Regions from separate parts of the Kutzneria chonburiensis genome, predicted to be linked through region 1. Evidence: riboswitches for the same ligand, from Rfam matches in the RefSeq annotation. Region 1 holds a riboswitch; each other region holds the start of a gene.

Region 1 (4,707 bases):
GCAAGGTCAGGTCCATGCCCGGGTCGAGCAAAGCCTGCTGACGGGTGGTGTTCTCAAGGGCGGTCACTGGCAGGCCTCACACGATTCGGGGTTCTCGAGAGAGCAGGCGACGGCGTCGACAGCGGGCACGGTGGCCTGCTGGATGCGCGTCGCCGGGCGGGAGCGCAGGTAGTAGGTGGTCTTCAGCCCGGCTTTCCAGGCGTACAGGTACATCGAGGAGAGCTTGCCGATGGTCGGCGAGGCGACGAACAGGTTCAGCGACTGGCTCTGGTCGATGTACGGGCCACGGGCGGCGGCCAGCTCGATCAGCGCCTTCTGCGGCAGTTCCCACGCGGTGCGGAACAGCGACCGGCTGGCCTCGGGCAGCCCGGCCAGCGCCTGCGCCGAGCCGTCGTCCCGCTTGAGCTGGGCCCGGGTGGCGGCGTTCCACAGCCCGTGCTGCTTCAGCTCGGCGACGAGATAGGTGTTGACCTGCAAGAACTCCCCGGACAAGGTCTCGCGCTTGAACACGTTCGACACCTGGGGCTCGATGCACTCGTAGCAGCCGGCGATGGACGCGATGGTCGCGGTCGGCGCGATGGCGACCAGCAGCGAGTTGCGCAGGCCGCTCTCGGCGACGCGCTCCCGCAGCGTGGCCCAGCGCTCGGTCTGCGTCGGCGTCACGCCCCACAGGTCGGGCTGGAGGTCGCCGCGCGCCGCGCGAGTCTGGTTGTACGCCGGGTGTGCACCGGCGCTGGCCGCGAGATCGGCCGAGGTCTCCAGCGCCGTCAGGTAGATCTCCTCGGCGATCCGGGTGGACAGCTCCTTGGCTGCCGCCGAGTCGAAGTCGAGGCGCAGCTTGAAGAACACGTCCTGCAGGCCCATCACGCCCAGCCCGACCGGCCGCCAGCGCGGGTTGGACCGCCCGGCCGGCTCGGTCGGGTAGTAGTTGATGTCGATCACACGGTCCAGGAACGTGACCGCGGTGCGGACGGTCTCCCGCAGCCGGTTCCAGTCCATGCTGTCGCCGGCCACGTGCGCACCCAGGTTGACCGAGCCGAGGTTGCACACCGCGGTCTCGGCGTCGCTGGTGACCTCGAGGATCTCCGTGCAGAGATTGGACAGGTGCACCACGTTGGCCGGTTCGGCGGTCTGGTTGCAGGTGCGGTTGGCGGTGTCCTTGAAGGTCATCCAGCCGTTGCCGGTCTGGGCCAGCGTGCGCATCATCTTGCCGTACAGGTCGCGCGCCTTGACCGTGCGCACGGCCCGGCCGGCCTGTTCAGCGGCACTGTACGCGAGTGTGAACGCCTCGCCCCACAGGTCCGGCAGCTCAGGCGTCTCGTCCGGGTCGAACAGCGACCACTCGCCGTCGGCCTCGACCCGGCGCATGAACTCGTCCGGGATCCAGTTGGCGATGTTCAGGTTGTGCGTGCGGCGCGCGTCCTCGCCGGTGTTGTCGCGCAGCTCGAGGAACTCCTCGATGTCCGGGTGCCACGTCTCCAGGTAGACGCAGGCCGCGCCCTTGCGCCGGCCGCCCTGGTTGACTGCTGCCACCGAGGCGTCCAGCGTGCGCAGCCACGGCACGATGCCGTTGGAATGGCCGTTGGTGCCCCGGATCAGCGCGCCGCGGGACCGAACCCGGGACCACTGCACGCCGATGCCGCCTGCGAACTTGGACAGCTGCGCCACCTGCGCGTACCGCTCGTAGATCGACTCGAGCTCGTCGCGCGGCGAGTCCAGCAGGTAGCACGAGGACATCTGGGTGTGCCGTGTACCCGAGTTGAACAGGGTTGGTGAACTGGGCAGGTAGGCGAGCGAGGACATCAGGCGGTAGAAGCGGATCGCCTCGGCCGCGGTGTGCGACAGACCGCAGGCCACGCGCAGCAGCCAGTACTGCGGGCGCTCCACTACCGCGCGGGAGTTGGGGTGGCGCAACAGGTAGCGGTCGTACACCGTGCGCAGGCCGAAGTACTCGAAGCGGCGGTCCGCGTCCGGGTCGATCGCGTCGTCCAGCTTGCGGGCGTGGGTGGCCACGAACGTGGCTGTCTCGTCGCCGATCAGGCCCTCGCGGTGCCCGAGCGCCACACTCTGGCTGAACGAGTGGATGCCCTGGCCGCGGACTTCCTTGTCGATGTACGCCGCCAGCAGCTGCGCCGCCAGCTTGGAGTACTCCGGCTCCTCCGACACCAGCTCGGCCGCGGTCTGGATGGACAGCCGGTCCAGCTCCTCGGTCGTCGCCCCGTCGTACAGGCCGTTGATCGTCTTGGTGGCGACCCGCAGCGGGTCCACCTCGGCCAGCCCGACCGCGCAGCGGCCGACCGCCTTGACAATCTTGTTCACGTCCACGGTCTCGACCGCGCCGCTGCGTTTCCGCACCCGCATCGTCGGGTGGGAATCCCGCACGACTGTCTCCACAGTCCCTGACTCCTCGCACGCTGTGGGCCCTGGGCGCGAGGACGGCGCCGGCATGCGCCGGTGACGGTCCCCACGCCCTCCCTCGGGGCCTGGACACGAGCCCGTTCACGGTGCGAACGGGCGAGCGGGCAGGTCTTCGGACTTACGGGCATGCCGGTCGGCACCTACTGGCCGTCGCTTCCCGGACCTCTGGGTCCAGTGCTTCGTGACGGCGGTCGTTCCCGTTCACCGCTGCGGGGCAGTCCCGGATTCGCACCGGGTTCCCTCTTACGACGACCGCCCTGGCGGGACGGCCGAACCAGCTCGGTGAGCACAATACATGGACGACGATCAGTCGCAAGCACCCACATCTTGTGTCGCGTGTCAGATGCTCCGGATCGCGGCGGCGGCCTTGTCGGCCAGCTCGGCCACCTGCGTGTCGGTGATGACCAGGGGCGGGCCGAACAGCAGCAGGTCGCCGTTGCGGCCGTCGGCGCAACCGGTCGAGTGGTAGACCAGCAGCCCGACCTCCTTGGCCGCGGCGACGACGCGCTCGGCGATCCGCGCGTCACGGGCGAACGGCTGCTTGGTGTCGCGGTCGGCGACGAGCTCGACCGCCTGAAGCAGGCCCATGCCCCGGATGTCGCCGACGGCCGGGTGATCGGCGAGGCGGTCGTGCAGGGCCTTGGCCAGTTCGCGGCCGCGTTGCTCGGCGGCGGCTGTTAAGTGCCGCTCGCGCATGACGTTCAACACGGCTAAACCGGCGGCGGCGCCGACCGGGTGGTGGGAGTAGGTGAAGCCGTGCACGAAAGTGCCGATGGTGTCACGGATCTCGGCGGTGCAGACGGCGAGGCCGAGCGGCCAGTAGCCGGCGGCCGCGCCCTTGGCGGTGACGAGGATGTCGGGCCGGATTCCCCAGTGCTCGCAGGCGAACCAGCGACCGGTGCGGCCGAAGCCGGTCATCACCTCGTCGGCGATCAGCAGCACTCCCCGCTGCCGGCAGATCTCGGCGACCGCCGGCCAGTAGTCGTCCGGCGGCACGCAGGCGCCGAGTGCCGCGCCGGCAACGGGTTCGGCGATGAACGCGGCGACGTCCTCGGTGATCATCCGATCGAGTCTGGTGGCATGCCAGGCGCCGCAAGCGTTTGGGTGATTTGGGGCTGGGCAACGGTATTCGTACGGCGAGGAGGTGTGCCAGGCCGCCCCGAGCCACGGCCGATAGGGGTCTCTCAGCGCGGCCCGGCCGGAAACGTCGAGCGCGCCACGGGAATTGCCGTGGTAGGCGCCCTGCCGGCCGATGATCACGTGCCGGTCCTCGCCGCGGGCGAGATGGTAGGCGCGGGCCATCTTCAACGCCGTCTCGACCGCCTCGCTGCCGCCGGACACCGGATAGATCCGCGGGTCGTCGAACGGCAGCAACGGCGCCAGGGCGTCGGCGTAGTCGTCGAGTGCCTTGGAGGCAAAGGCAGTCCCGTGCACGTAGGCGATCCGCCGGGACTGCTCGGCGATGGCATAGGCCACCTCGGGCACGCCGTGCCCGATGGACGTGACGACCGCGCCGCCGGAGCCGTCGAGATAGCGCCGACCGTCCACATCGAACACTTCGACCCCCGTTCCCCCGGCCACGCGTGGCAGGCCGGGGGAACGGGTGAACACGTGCCGACTCATCCGGCGACAGCCTGACCGAACAGCTCCAGCGCCTTGCGCGCCTCCTCGGCCGTGACGACCAGCGGCGGCGACATCCGGATGCTGCTCTCGCCGCATTCCAGCACCAGCAGGCCAAGCTCGAACGCCCGCTGCTGCACCCGTGCCGCCAGTTCGGCCGTGGCGAACTCGACGCCGATCATCAGCCCGACACCACGAACGTCGGTGATCTTGTCCGCGAATCGCCGCCGAAGCTCACGGAGGCCGGTGATCAACTGCTCGCCGATCGTGGAAGCGTTGTCCAGCAAGCCTTCCTCAGCGATCACCTCGAGCGTGGCCAGGCCGGCCGCGCACGGCACGGGACTGCCGCCATACGTGGAGCCGTGCGCGCCGGCGGACCACTTCTCCAGCAGCTCAGCCCGGGCCATGAACGCGCCCAGTGGCAGGCCGGAGGCGATGCCCTTGGCGCTGATCAGCACGTCCGGTCGGACACCGGTGTGCTCGATCGCCCACAGTTTGCCGGTGCGCCCCATGCCCGACTGCACCTCGTCGGCGACGAGCAGGATCCCGTGCCGGTCACACAGTTCCCGCAGTTTGCGCAGCCAGCCGTCCGGCGGCACGAGGTAGCCGCCCTCGCCCTGAATCGGTTCGACGAAGATCGCCGCGACCTCGTCGGGCGACACCTGGTGC
Region 2 (4,707 bases), 3.6 Mb from region 1:
ACGGCCCGCTGACCGGTCAGCGCCCCGGCGTCGGCCAGCTCGCCGGCGAACGCCCGCAGCAGCCAGGCCGGATACACCCACGGCGTCGGCCGGCGCAGCAGCTCCCCGACGGCCCGGACCATCTCGGCATTGGTCACGGGTGTGGGCCCGGACAGATTGAGCGGCCCGCGAATCTCGTTGTGCTCCAAGGCGAACTGGATGGCGGCGACCTCGTCGTGCAGGGAGATCCACGACAGGTACTGCTGCCCGGAGCCCATCCGCCCGCCGAAGCCCCACGCGACCATCGGCCGCAGCTGCCCGAGCAGCCCGCCCCGAGGCGACAGCACGATCCCGGTCCGCAGCGACACCACCCGCGCGTCACCGGCGGCGGCGACGGCCGCCTCGCGGTCACGGTCCATCTCGGCCAGAAAACCACGGCCGGCCGGCTCCGACTCGGTGATCACGCGGTCGCCGGTGTCGCCGTAGTAGGCGACCGAGGAGCTGTTGAGCAGCGCGGGAATGCCATGGGCGGCAACGGCTTCGGCCAGCACGCGGGTCGGAACGACGCGGCTGTCCAGCAGCTCCTGCTTGAACGCCGGCGTCCACCGCTTCTCGGTGGTGTCGACCGCGCAGAGGTTGATCACGGCATCGGCGCCGTCCAGCGCCCCGTCGGCGATGGTGCCGGCGTCGGGATCCCACGACCGCTCGTCGGCGGCCGCGGCCGGCCGCCGGACCAGCCGCAGCACCTCGTGCCCGGCGGCCCGCAGGACCGGCGTCAGCGCCGTCCCGATCACGCCGGACGCACCGGCCACCGCTACCCGCATCGAAGCCTCCTCGTGAGTTAACGGTGTTAACCCTAGCGGTCCACGGGGTGGACCGCCCACCAGGGGGACCGGCTACAGTGGCCGGGCAGCTGGTTCGGCCGTCCCACCCGGGGCGGTCGTCGCAAGAGGGAATCCGGTGCGAATCCGGGACTGCCCCGCAGCGGTGAGTGGGAACGACCGCCGTCACACGCACTGAGCCGACAGGCTTGGGAAGCGACGGCCAGTAGGCACGAGCACGACGCCCGCGAGTCCGAAGACCTGCCCGCTGTGCGCCCCGCGACCGTGGGGCGCAGGCCGAGACCTCGCGGGCGGGTCGGTGTCGAGCCTCGACAAGGGGCTGGTCGCGGCGTGTCCGCGGGTCCACGTGGACTCGCGAAGGAGAGCCCCGTGACCTCAAGCAGCACTCTGCACGGATATCCGCGGCAGGGCCCGGACCGGCAGTTGAAGAAGGCGATCGAGGCCTACTGGGCCGGCCGTGTCGACGCCGACGCGCTGCTCGGCGCGGCCCGTGAGCTGCGGCTGAACAACCTGGCCGAGCTGCGCGCCGCCGGCATCGACGAGATCCCGAGCAACTACTTCTCGCTCTACGACCACGTCCTCGACACGGCCTGGCTGCTTGGCGCGATCCCGCGGCGGCACATCGACGCCGTGCCGGACGTGTCGACCGAGAAGGGCCGCCTCGACCGCTACTTCGCGATGGCCCGTGGCACCGCCGACGCGCCGCCGCTGGAGATGACCAAGTGGTTCGACACCAACTACCACTACCTGGTCCCGGAACTGGGCCCGGACACCACATTCAGCCTGGACGCCAGCAAGCCGCTCGAGGAGTTCACCGAGGCGCTTGAGCAGGGCGTGGTGACGCGACCGGTGCTGGTCGGCCCGGTGACATTCCTGTTGCTGGCCAAGAACCTCGACGGTGACTTCCCGCCGCTCGACCTGCTGGACAAGATCGTTCCACTGTACGTCGACCTGCTGCGGCAGCTGCGCGAAGCCGGCGCGGACTGGGTGCAGCTGGACGAGCCGGCCCTGGTCGCCGACCAGCCGTCCGACGTGCTGGACAAGGTCGCCGAGACGTACGAAACCCTTGCCGCGGCAACGAATCGCCCGAAGATCCTGGTCGCCTCCTACTTCGACGGCCTCGGCGACGCCCTGCCGGTGCTGGCCAGGACGCCGGTCGAGGGCCTGGCCATGGACTTCACCGCGGGGGACAACCTCAAGGGGCTGGCCGCGATCGGCGGCATCCAGGACAAACGCCTGGTCGCCGGCGTGGTCAACGGCCGCAACATCTGGGCCGCGAACCTGTCCGAAGCCCTTGGCGTCCTGGGCACGCTGCTCGGCCTGGCCGCTTCCGTCGACGTGGCGGCGTCGAGCTCGCTGCTGCACGTGCCCTACGACGTCACCCTCGAGACGGACCTGGACCCGGAGATCGCCGGCTGGCTGTCGTTCGCGCGGCAGAAGGTGCAGGAGATCGTCACGCTGCGCCGTGGCCTGACCGAGGGTCGCGCGGCCATCGGAACTGTCTTGCACGTCAACGAAACCCGGCTGGCGTCGAGGGCGTCCTCGCCGATCGTCAAGGTGCCGGCCGTCCGCGAGCGGGTCATCCCCGATGTCCGTCGCAGCGCTTACGACCAACGCGCGAAGGCCCAGCGGGAGCAGCTCACGCTTCCGCAGCTGCCGACCACCACGATCGGCTCGTTCCCGCAGACGGCCGAGCTGCGCAAGGCCCGGGCCGCGCTCCGTAATGGCCAACTCGACCAAGACGCTTACCGGGCGGCGATGCGGGCCGAGATCCGCGCGGTGATCGCCGAGCAGGAGCGGATCGGGCTGGACGTGCTGGTGCACGGCGAGCCCGAGCGCAACGACATGGTCCAGTACTTCGGCGAGCAGCTGGCCGGATTCCTGGCCACGCAACAGGGTTGGGTCCAGTCCTACGGCACCCGCTACGTCCGCCCGCCGATCATCGTCGGCGACGTGTTCCGCCCGGCCCCGATGACCGTCGAATGGGCGACCTACGCGCAAAGCCTGACCGACAAGCCGGTCAAGGGCATGCTGACCGGCCCGGTGACCATGCTGGCCTGGTCGTTCGTCCGCGACGACCAGCCGGCGGGCGACACCGCCCGGCAGGTCGCGCTGGCCCTGCGTGACGAGGTGGTCGACCTGGAATCCGCTGGTGTCAAGGTGATCCAGGTCGACGAGCCGGCGCTGCGGGAGACGCTGCCGCTGCGGGCCGCGGACCGGGCCGCGTACCTGGAATGGGCCGTGACCGCCTTCCGCCTGGCCACTTCCGGCGTCCGCGACGAGACGCAGATCCACACGCACATGTGCTACGCCGAGTTCGGCGACGTGCTGGAGGCGATCATCGACATGGACGCCGACGTGATCAGCCTGGAGGCGGCCCGGTCGAACATGGCGATCGTCGCCGACCTGGCCGCCGCCGGCTATCCCAACGAGGCCGGCCCGGGCGTGTGGGACATCCACTCGCCGCGCGTCCCGTCGGTCGAGGAGATCGCCGGTCACCTGGTCAAGGCGATGGCGGCGTTCCCGGCCGAGCGCCTGTGGGTGAACCCGGACTGCGGGCTGAAGACCCGCGGCTACCCCGAAGTGAAGGCCACGCTGGAGAACCTGGTCGAAGCCACCGGGCAGCTGCGGGCGTGACCGCACGGTTGTGGGCGGCGCAAGCCGCCCACAACCCGTCCTTGAGCACGGCCGGATAGGGTCCGTTGACGAGGCCCGCCACGAGAATGGAGCAGACACGCGGTGGAAGCACACGTGCTGGACCGTCTGCAGGGGCCGAGACCGGTGTTCTCGGTCGAGTTCTTCCCGCCCCGCGACGCGGCCGACGAGCACAAGCTGTGGCTGGCGATCCGGCAGCTGGAGGGGCTGGAGCCGGCGTTCATGTCGGTGACCTACGGCGCCGGCGGGTCGAGCCGCGACCGCACGATCCGCACCACGGGACGTGTGGTGCAGGAGACGTCGCTGTTGCCGATGGCCCACCTGACGGCCGTGGATCACTCGGTCGCCGAGTTGCGCAACGTGATCGGCTGGTACGCGGCGGTCGGCGTGCGCAACGTGCTGGCGGTGCGGGGCGACCCGCCCGGCGACCCCAACGGCGAGTGGGTCAAGCACCCGCAGGGGTTGACCTACGCCGAGGAGCTGGTCTCGCTGGTGCGCGAGCTCGGCGATTTCTGCGTCGGCGTGTCCGCCTTCCCGTACGGGCATCCGCGGTCGGCCGACCTGGACACCGACACCGAGTACCTGGTGCGGAAGTTCCGGGCCGGCGCGGACTTCGCCATCGCCCAGCTGTTCTTCGAGGCCGAGGACTTCCTGCGGCTGCGTGACCGGATGGCCGCCCGCGGCTGCGACGCCCCGCTGCTGCCGGGCATTCTGCCGCTGACCACCGTTCGTACGCTGCTCAAGACGGTCGAGCTGTCCGGGGCGCCGGTGCCGCCGGCCTTGGCGCGGCGGCTGGACCCGCTGGTCGACGACCCGAAGGCGTTCCGGGCCGAGGGCATCGACATCGTGACCGAGCTGTCCCAGCGCCTGATCGACGAAGGCGTGCCGGGCGTGCACTTCTACACGTTCAACATGTCCAAGGCCACCACCGAAGTGGTGGCCCGCCTCGGGTTGTCGCCGGTCCGCGTGTGAGCTGGACGGCGGCCGTGCGGCCGCCGTCCACTGTGGACCTACACCGCGGTCAGCTTCTGCGGGTTGATCACCCACATCACCTGGTCGATGTGGGTCGCGCCGTCCACGGCGACCACACCGACCGTCTCACCGGCCTTCTTGAGCACCATGCCCGGCGCGCCGTTGAGCACGGCGAGCTCCATCTCCAGTCCGTCCCAGAAGTCGCTGGAACCCCAGGCGCGCACCAACTTCGCCACCGCGACGGCCCCGGTGACCACGT
Region 3 (4,707 bases), 4.8 Mb from region 1:
GTTCACGTCTTTCTGCGGCCAGGCGGCACGGCTGCCTGCTTTTCCAACGCAGTGCAGAATTTCAGCCGAGTCGGCAATGGCAACGATGTCGGCCATCGACGGACGGTCGTAGACGACAACGTCGGCCGACTTGAGCAGTTCGACCGCGCGGCATGTGAGCAGACCGGGATCACCGGGGCCGGCGCCCACGAGGTGCACGGTCACCCGGTGCTCCGCGCGGCCGCCGAGCGCGGCGTGACCAGCCAGTCGCCGAACCGCCGGGTGGTCGACGAGCCGACCAGCACGGTGGTGGTCATGCCGACTTTTTCGCAATCGAGCTCGCCGAGCGTGGTGAGCTCGACGCGCTGCCCGTCCCGGGCGATGTCGGCGACCAACGCCACCGGAGTAGAAGGTGCTCGACGTTCCAGCAACACTTCGCGGGCGCGGTCGAGCTGCCACGGCCGTCCCTTGGAGCGCGGGTTGTACAGCGCAATCGCCAGGTCGGCTTCCGCCACCGCCCGGAGTCGACGTTCCACTTCCTCCCAGGGAGTCAGCAGATCGGACAGCGTGAGACAGGCGAAGTCGTGCGCAAGCGGGGCGCCGACGAGCGCCGAGGCAGCGAGCGCCGCGGTGACCCCAGGAAGCACGCGCACCTCTGGTCTTGCATTTTCCTCGATTTCGTACGCATTGCTCAGCGCCAACGTCGCCATGCCGTACACACCGGCGTCGCCCGACGACACGAGCACCACCCGTCGTCCACCGGCCGCGGCCTCGACGGCCTGCTCGGCGCGCAAAGTCTCCTCGGTCATTCGTCCGCGGACGACGAGTTGGTCGGCGTGGAGGATGTCGTCGCACGCATCTATATAGGCGGAGTAACCGTAGACCGCCTCGGCATCGGCGATCGCCTCGGTCGCGGCCGGCGTGCGGTGTCGTGCGTCGCCGGGACCGAGACCGACGATGGTGAGCACACCGGTCATGGGAGCCTCCGCTTCTCCACCGGAATCGGCCGGCCCTCCGTGCTGCCCTCGGCCGACCGCCGCCGGCACCCGTGCGAATAGGCCGGGTCGTACAACCTGGTCCGCTGGACCTCGCGGTCGTCGCGGAGCGCTTCGCCGACGAGCACCAGAGCGGCAGTCCGGATGCCGGATGCACGAAGCTCGGCCGCGAGCTCGCCGACAGTAGTTTTGATAATTCGCTCGTCCGGCCACGTCGCCTTCGCGACGACGACCGCGGGCGTTTCGGCGGCGTACCCGTTTCCGTCGGCGAGCAGCTCGGCTTGCAACTGCTCGGGACGTTGGGCGGAGAGGTAGACGGCCATCGTCGTGCGATGCGATGCGAACGAGGCGACCGTCTCGCCATCCGGCATCGAGGCAGCCGTTCGGCCGCCAGCCAGGCGTGTTAACACGATCGACTGCGAAACCGTCGGTGAAGTCAGTTCACAACCAACAGCGGCTGCGGCAGCGCCGAGCGAACCGACACCCGGCACGATTTCGTACGGCCGACCGCTCCGTCGACACCACTCGATCTGCTCACCGATCGCCCCATAGACGGTCGGGTCGCCGGAGTGCAGCCGGACAATCGCCGCGTCGGGGTGGGCGGCGTAGACCTCGAGCACGTCCTCCAGCGTCATGCCGGCGGAGTCGTGTCGCACCGCCGCCGGGTTGGCGTGGTCGAGAACCTCGGCCGGCACCAGCGACGACGCCCACACCACGACGTCGGCCCTGGCCAGCCGGTCGGCGCCGCGGAAGGTCATCAGGTCGGCCGCGCCGGGCCCGGCGCCGACGAACGAGATCAGTCCGGGTGGGATCACCGCGGACCCTGCCCGAGGCGCAGCCCGATGCCAGCCATCACATCCTCCGTGCGACGCGTGTCAGTCGCGTGGCCGGTCTCCTGGCTCCCGGATCACCGCCGTCGCCGCGCCTTCCCAGGCTCGCGCCCAGTGGCTGTTCCTCTGCGGGACGACTTCCCGGTCACAGTGGCGGGACCGCGCCGGATTCGCACCGGCTTCCCGTAACCACGCTCGCGGAGCAGGTTAACCGACGAGTCGGCGGGCCGACACCGCCGACTACGGTGTGAAACAGTCCAGCCGAGGGGAAACCGAGACGTGCCGCGAGTGCCGCATCCGATCGAGTCGGAGTCGTACGAAATCCTCCGCCGGCGCGTCGACACCGCCGGCCTCGGGCCGCTGTCGCGGGCCGTCGTCGAACGCCTCGTGCACACCACCGCCGACGCCACCTGGGCCGGCGACCTGCTGGTCGACGAGCAGGCGCTGGCGGCGGGCCGACAGGCGCTGGCCGACGGCGCGCCGGTGATCGCCGACGTCCGGATGGTCGCCGTCGGCATCACCAGCCGACCGGCCACGGTCATCGCCGAGCGGACTTGCGGATTGGAGGAGTTCGTACGAAATGCTCCGGTCGGTGCGGTGTGGGCCATCGGGCAAGACGTGGCGATAGTCACCGAACTCGTCGCCCGCTGCCGGGCCGGCGAGATTCAACCGGCGCTCGTCATCGCGCTGCCGGCCGGTTTCGTCGGAGCCGTCGAGGCCAAGCGGGCGGTACGCGAGTTGGGTATCCCGGCACTGACCAACCGGGGTGAGCGTGGTGGTGCGGCGCTGGCGACTGCGGCCGTCAACGCACTGCTCTATCTCTGACGCCGCCAACGGAGGGTGTCCCGCACGTTCGGTATGCCGTTAACGTGACGTGCGCTGGATTGGCAAGTTGCTAACGAGGGGAGCGTGGCGCATGTCCATCGGCCAGGACGAGTTCGTATCGGCCGCAAAAGACCTGATCGACCAGTTGGTCACCACCCAGCGCGAAGCCATCGCCGCCGCCGCGGCGCTGGTCGCCGACTGCGTGCTGGCCGACGGCGTGGTCCAGGCGTTCGGCACCGGCCACTCGCAGGGACTGGTGATGGAGATCGCCGGCCGGGCCGGCGGCCTGATCCCGACCAACAAGCTGGCGCTGCGCGACGTCGTCACCTACGGCGGCGCGCCGGTCGACTCGCTCGACTCGCACACGGAACGCGATCCGGCGATCGCGCACCGCGTGTACGAACTGGCCTCGCCGCGTAAAACCGACCTTTTTGTCATCGCGTCCAATTCCGGCGGAAACGGTTCGATCGTCGAAATGGCCTCGCTCGTCAAGGAGCGGGGACACGGCCTGATCGCGTTCACGTCGCTGGCCCACGCCACCGCCGTCGAGTCGCGGCATCCCTCCGGCAAACACCTGCACGAGCTCGCCGACGTCGTCATCGACAACTGCGGTCCGATGGGCGACACGCTGCTGCCCATGCCCGGCGGCGGCCAGGTCTGCGCGATCTCGTCGATCACCTCGGCCTTCGCCGCCCAGATGATGCTGGCCGACGCCTGCGCGCGCCTGGTCGCGGCCGGCCACACCCCGCCGGTGTATCTGTCGGCCAACGTCCCCGGCGGCGACGAGCACAACAAGGGACTCGAGTCGCACTACGCCGGCCGAATCCGCCGCGACCCGTAGTCGTCGTTACCGCGGCGGGCCGTAGAAGCCGGCCAGTCTGGACACCGTCGAGGTAATCATGTCGCGGAGCTCGGCGGGGTCGAGGACCTCGAGCTCGGCGCCGAAGCGAAGGAACTCGGCGTGGGCGTGGCGGAGGCTCTCGGTCGGGACGACGGCCTCGACCCAGCCGCCGGGGTCGGGCGGCGAAAAGGTGGCGGTGACCAGCTCGGCGACCTGACGGCCGAGAAAAGCCGGGAGAGCCCGGACGGCGTTGGGGGAGAGGCGGACCCGGGTGTCCACGGTCCGCATCCGGGTCTCGAAGTGTCCGGCCCAGTCCCGCCAGTAGGCGGCGAGGTCGAAGTCGGCCGGGCGGGAGAAGCGCTCGTCGAGGGCCTGCACGCCGAGGACGTTGGACACGCGGAAGGTACGGAGGTCCGCGCCGGCCAGGGCGACGAGGTACCAGGTGCCGGCCTTGAGCACGACGCCGAGCGGGGCCAGGCGCCGCGTCACCTCGCGCGGCGTCTTCCACCGGCGGTAGCGAATCTCGACCATTTTTTCATTCCAGACCGAATCGGCAATCTCGGCGAGGAAGGGAACCTCGTCGGCTTCGCGCAGCCAGCCGGGGGCGTCGAGGTGGAAGCGCTCGCGGATGCGGCTGGCCCGTGCGCGCAGGTCGGGTGGCAGGGCGGCGAGCATCTTGAGCTCGGCGGTGGCGACGACGGTGCCGAGCCCGAGCTCGGCGGCGGGTCCGGGCATGCCGGCCAAAAACAGCGAATCGGCCTCGTCGGTGGTGAGCCCGGTCAACCTCGTTCGATAGCCGTCGAGCAGCTGGTAACCGCCGGCCGGCCCACGGTCCGCGTAGACGGGCACGCCCGCGACGGACAGGGACTCGATGTCCCGATAGACCGTTCTTACCGACACCTCTAGTTCGTCGGCGAGCTCCTGCGCGGTCATCCGGCCCCTGGTCTGCAGCAACAGCAGAGTGGACAACAACCGGCTCGCGCGCATACCCGGCATTGTGGGTCAGGCGAACCGGACGACCGCGGTCGGCACTCCGCGAACCTCGGCGATCCGGTCGGCCTCGGCCTGCACGTCGTCCCGCAGCGCGGGGTCCACGTCGGCGTCGAACGAGGTGACGGTGACCTCCAGCTTCTTGCGGCCGACCAGCCGCGATCGCCACATGCCACCGATCTGACCGTCGACGAGCAGCGCGCCGGGATTGCCGAGGATCTGCCACAGCGCCTTCTGCTCGGCCCGG

The links. Region 1 has a riboswitch for cobalamin ahead of M3Q35_RS16445 (ribonucleoside-diphosphate reductase subunit alpha). Riboswitches for the same ligand answer to the same signal wherever they lie in the genome.
Region 2: it holds a riboswitch for cobalamin, as region 1 does, so the genes downstream of both, metE (5-methyltetrahydropteroyltriglutamate--homocysteine S-methyltransferase) here and M3Q35_RS16445 (ribonucleoside-diphosphate reductase subunit alpha) in region 1, are expected to answer to the same signal.
Region 3: it holds a riboswitch for cobalamin, as region 1 does, so the genes downstream of both, cobM (precorrin-4 C(11)-methyltransferase) here and M3Q35_RS16445 (ribonucleoside-diphosphate reductase subunit alpha) in region 1, are expected to answer to the same signal.

The regions. Positions count from the first base shown of each region.
Region 1 is NZ_CP097263.1:3,685,884-3,690,590, forward strand. Features, by position in the region: gene M3Q35_RS16440 (ribonucleotide-diphosphate reductase subunit beta) at 1-67, opposite strand, end outside; gene M3Q35_RS16445 (ribonucleoside-diphosphate reductase subunit alpha) at 64-2,394, opposite strand; cobalamin riboswitch at 2,505-2,712, opposite strand; gene M3Q35_RS16450 (aminotransferase family protein) at 2,758-4,041, opposite strand; gene M3Q35_RS16455 (aminotransferase class III-fold pyridoxal phosphate-dependent enzyme) at 4,038-4,707, opposite strand, start outside.
Region 2 is NZ_CP097263.1:134,961-139,667, forward strand. Features, by position in the region: gene M3Q35_RS00695 (TIGR01777 family oxidoreductase) at 1-803, opposite strand, end outside; cobalamin riboswitch at 877-1,083, shown strand; gene metE (5-methyltetrahydropteroyltriglutamate--homocysteine S-methyltransferase) at 1,191-3,458, shown strand; gene M3Q35_RS00705 (methylenetetrahydrofolate reductase) at 3,573-4,448, shown strand; gene M3Q35_RS00710 (sigma-70 family RNA polymerase sigma factor) at 4,487-4,707, opposite strand, start outside.
Region 3 is NZ_CP097263.1:9,317,213-9,321,919, forward strand. Features, by position in the region: gene cobA (uroporphyrinogen-III C-methyltransferase) at 1-204, opposite strand, end outside; gene cobJ (precorrin-3B C(17)-methyltransferase) at 201-947, opposite strand; gene cobM (precorrin-4 C(11)-methyltransferase) at 953-1,789, opposite strand; cobalamin riboswitch at 1,843-2,013, opposite strand; gene M3Q35_RS43315 (precorrin-8X methylmutase) at 2,093-2,629, shown strand; gene M3Q35_RS43320 (SIS domain-containing protein) at 2,721-3,470, shown strand; gene M3Q35_RS43325 (helix-turn-helix transcriptional regulator) at 3,477-4,457, opposite strand; gene M3Q35_RS43330 (DNA glycosylase AlkZ-like family protein) at 4,473-4,707, opposite strand, start outside.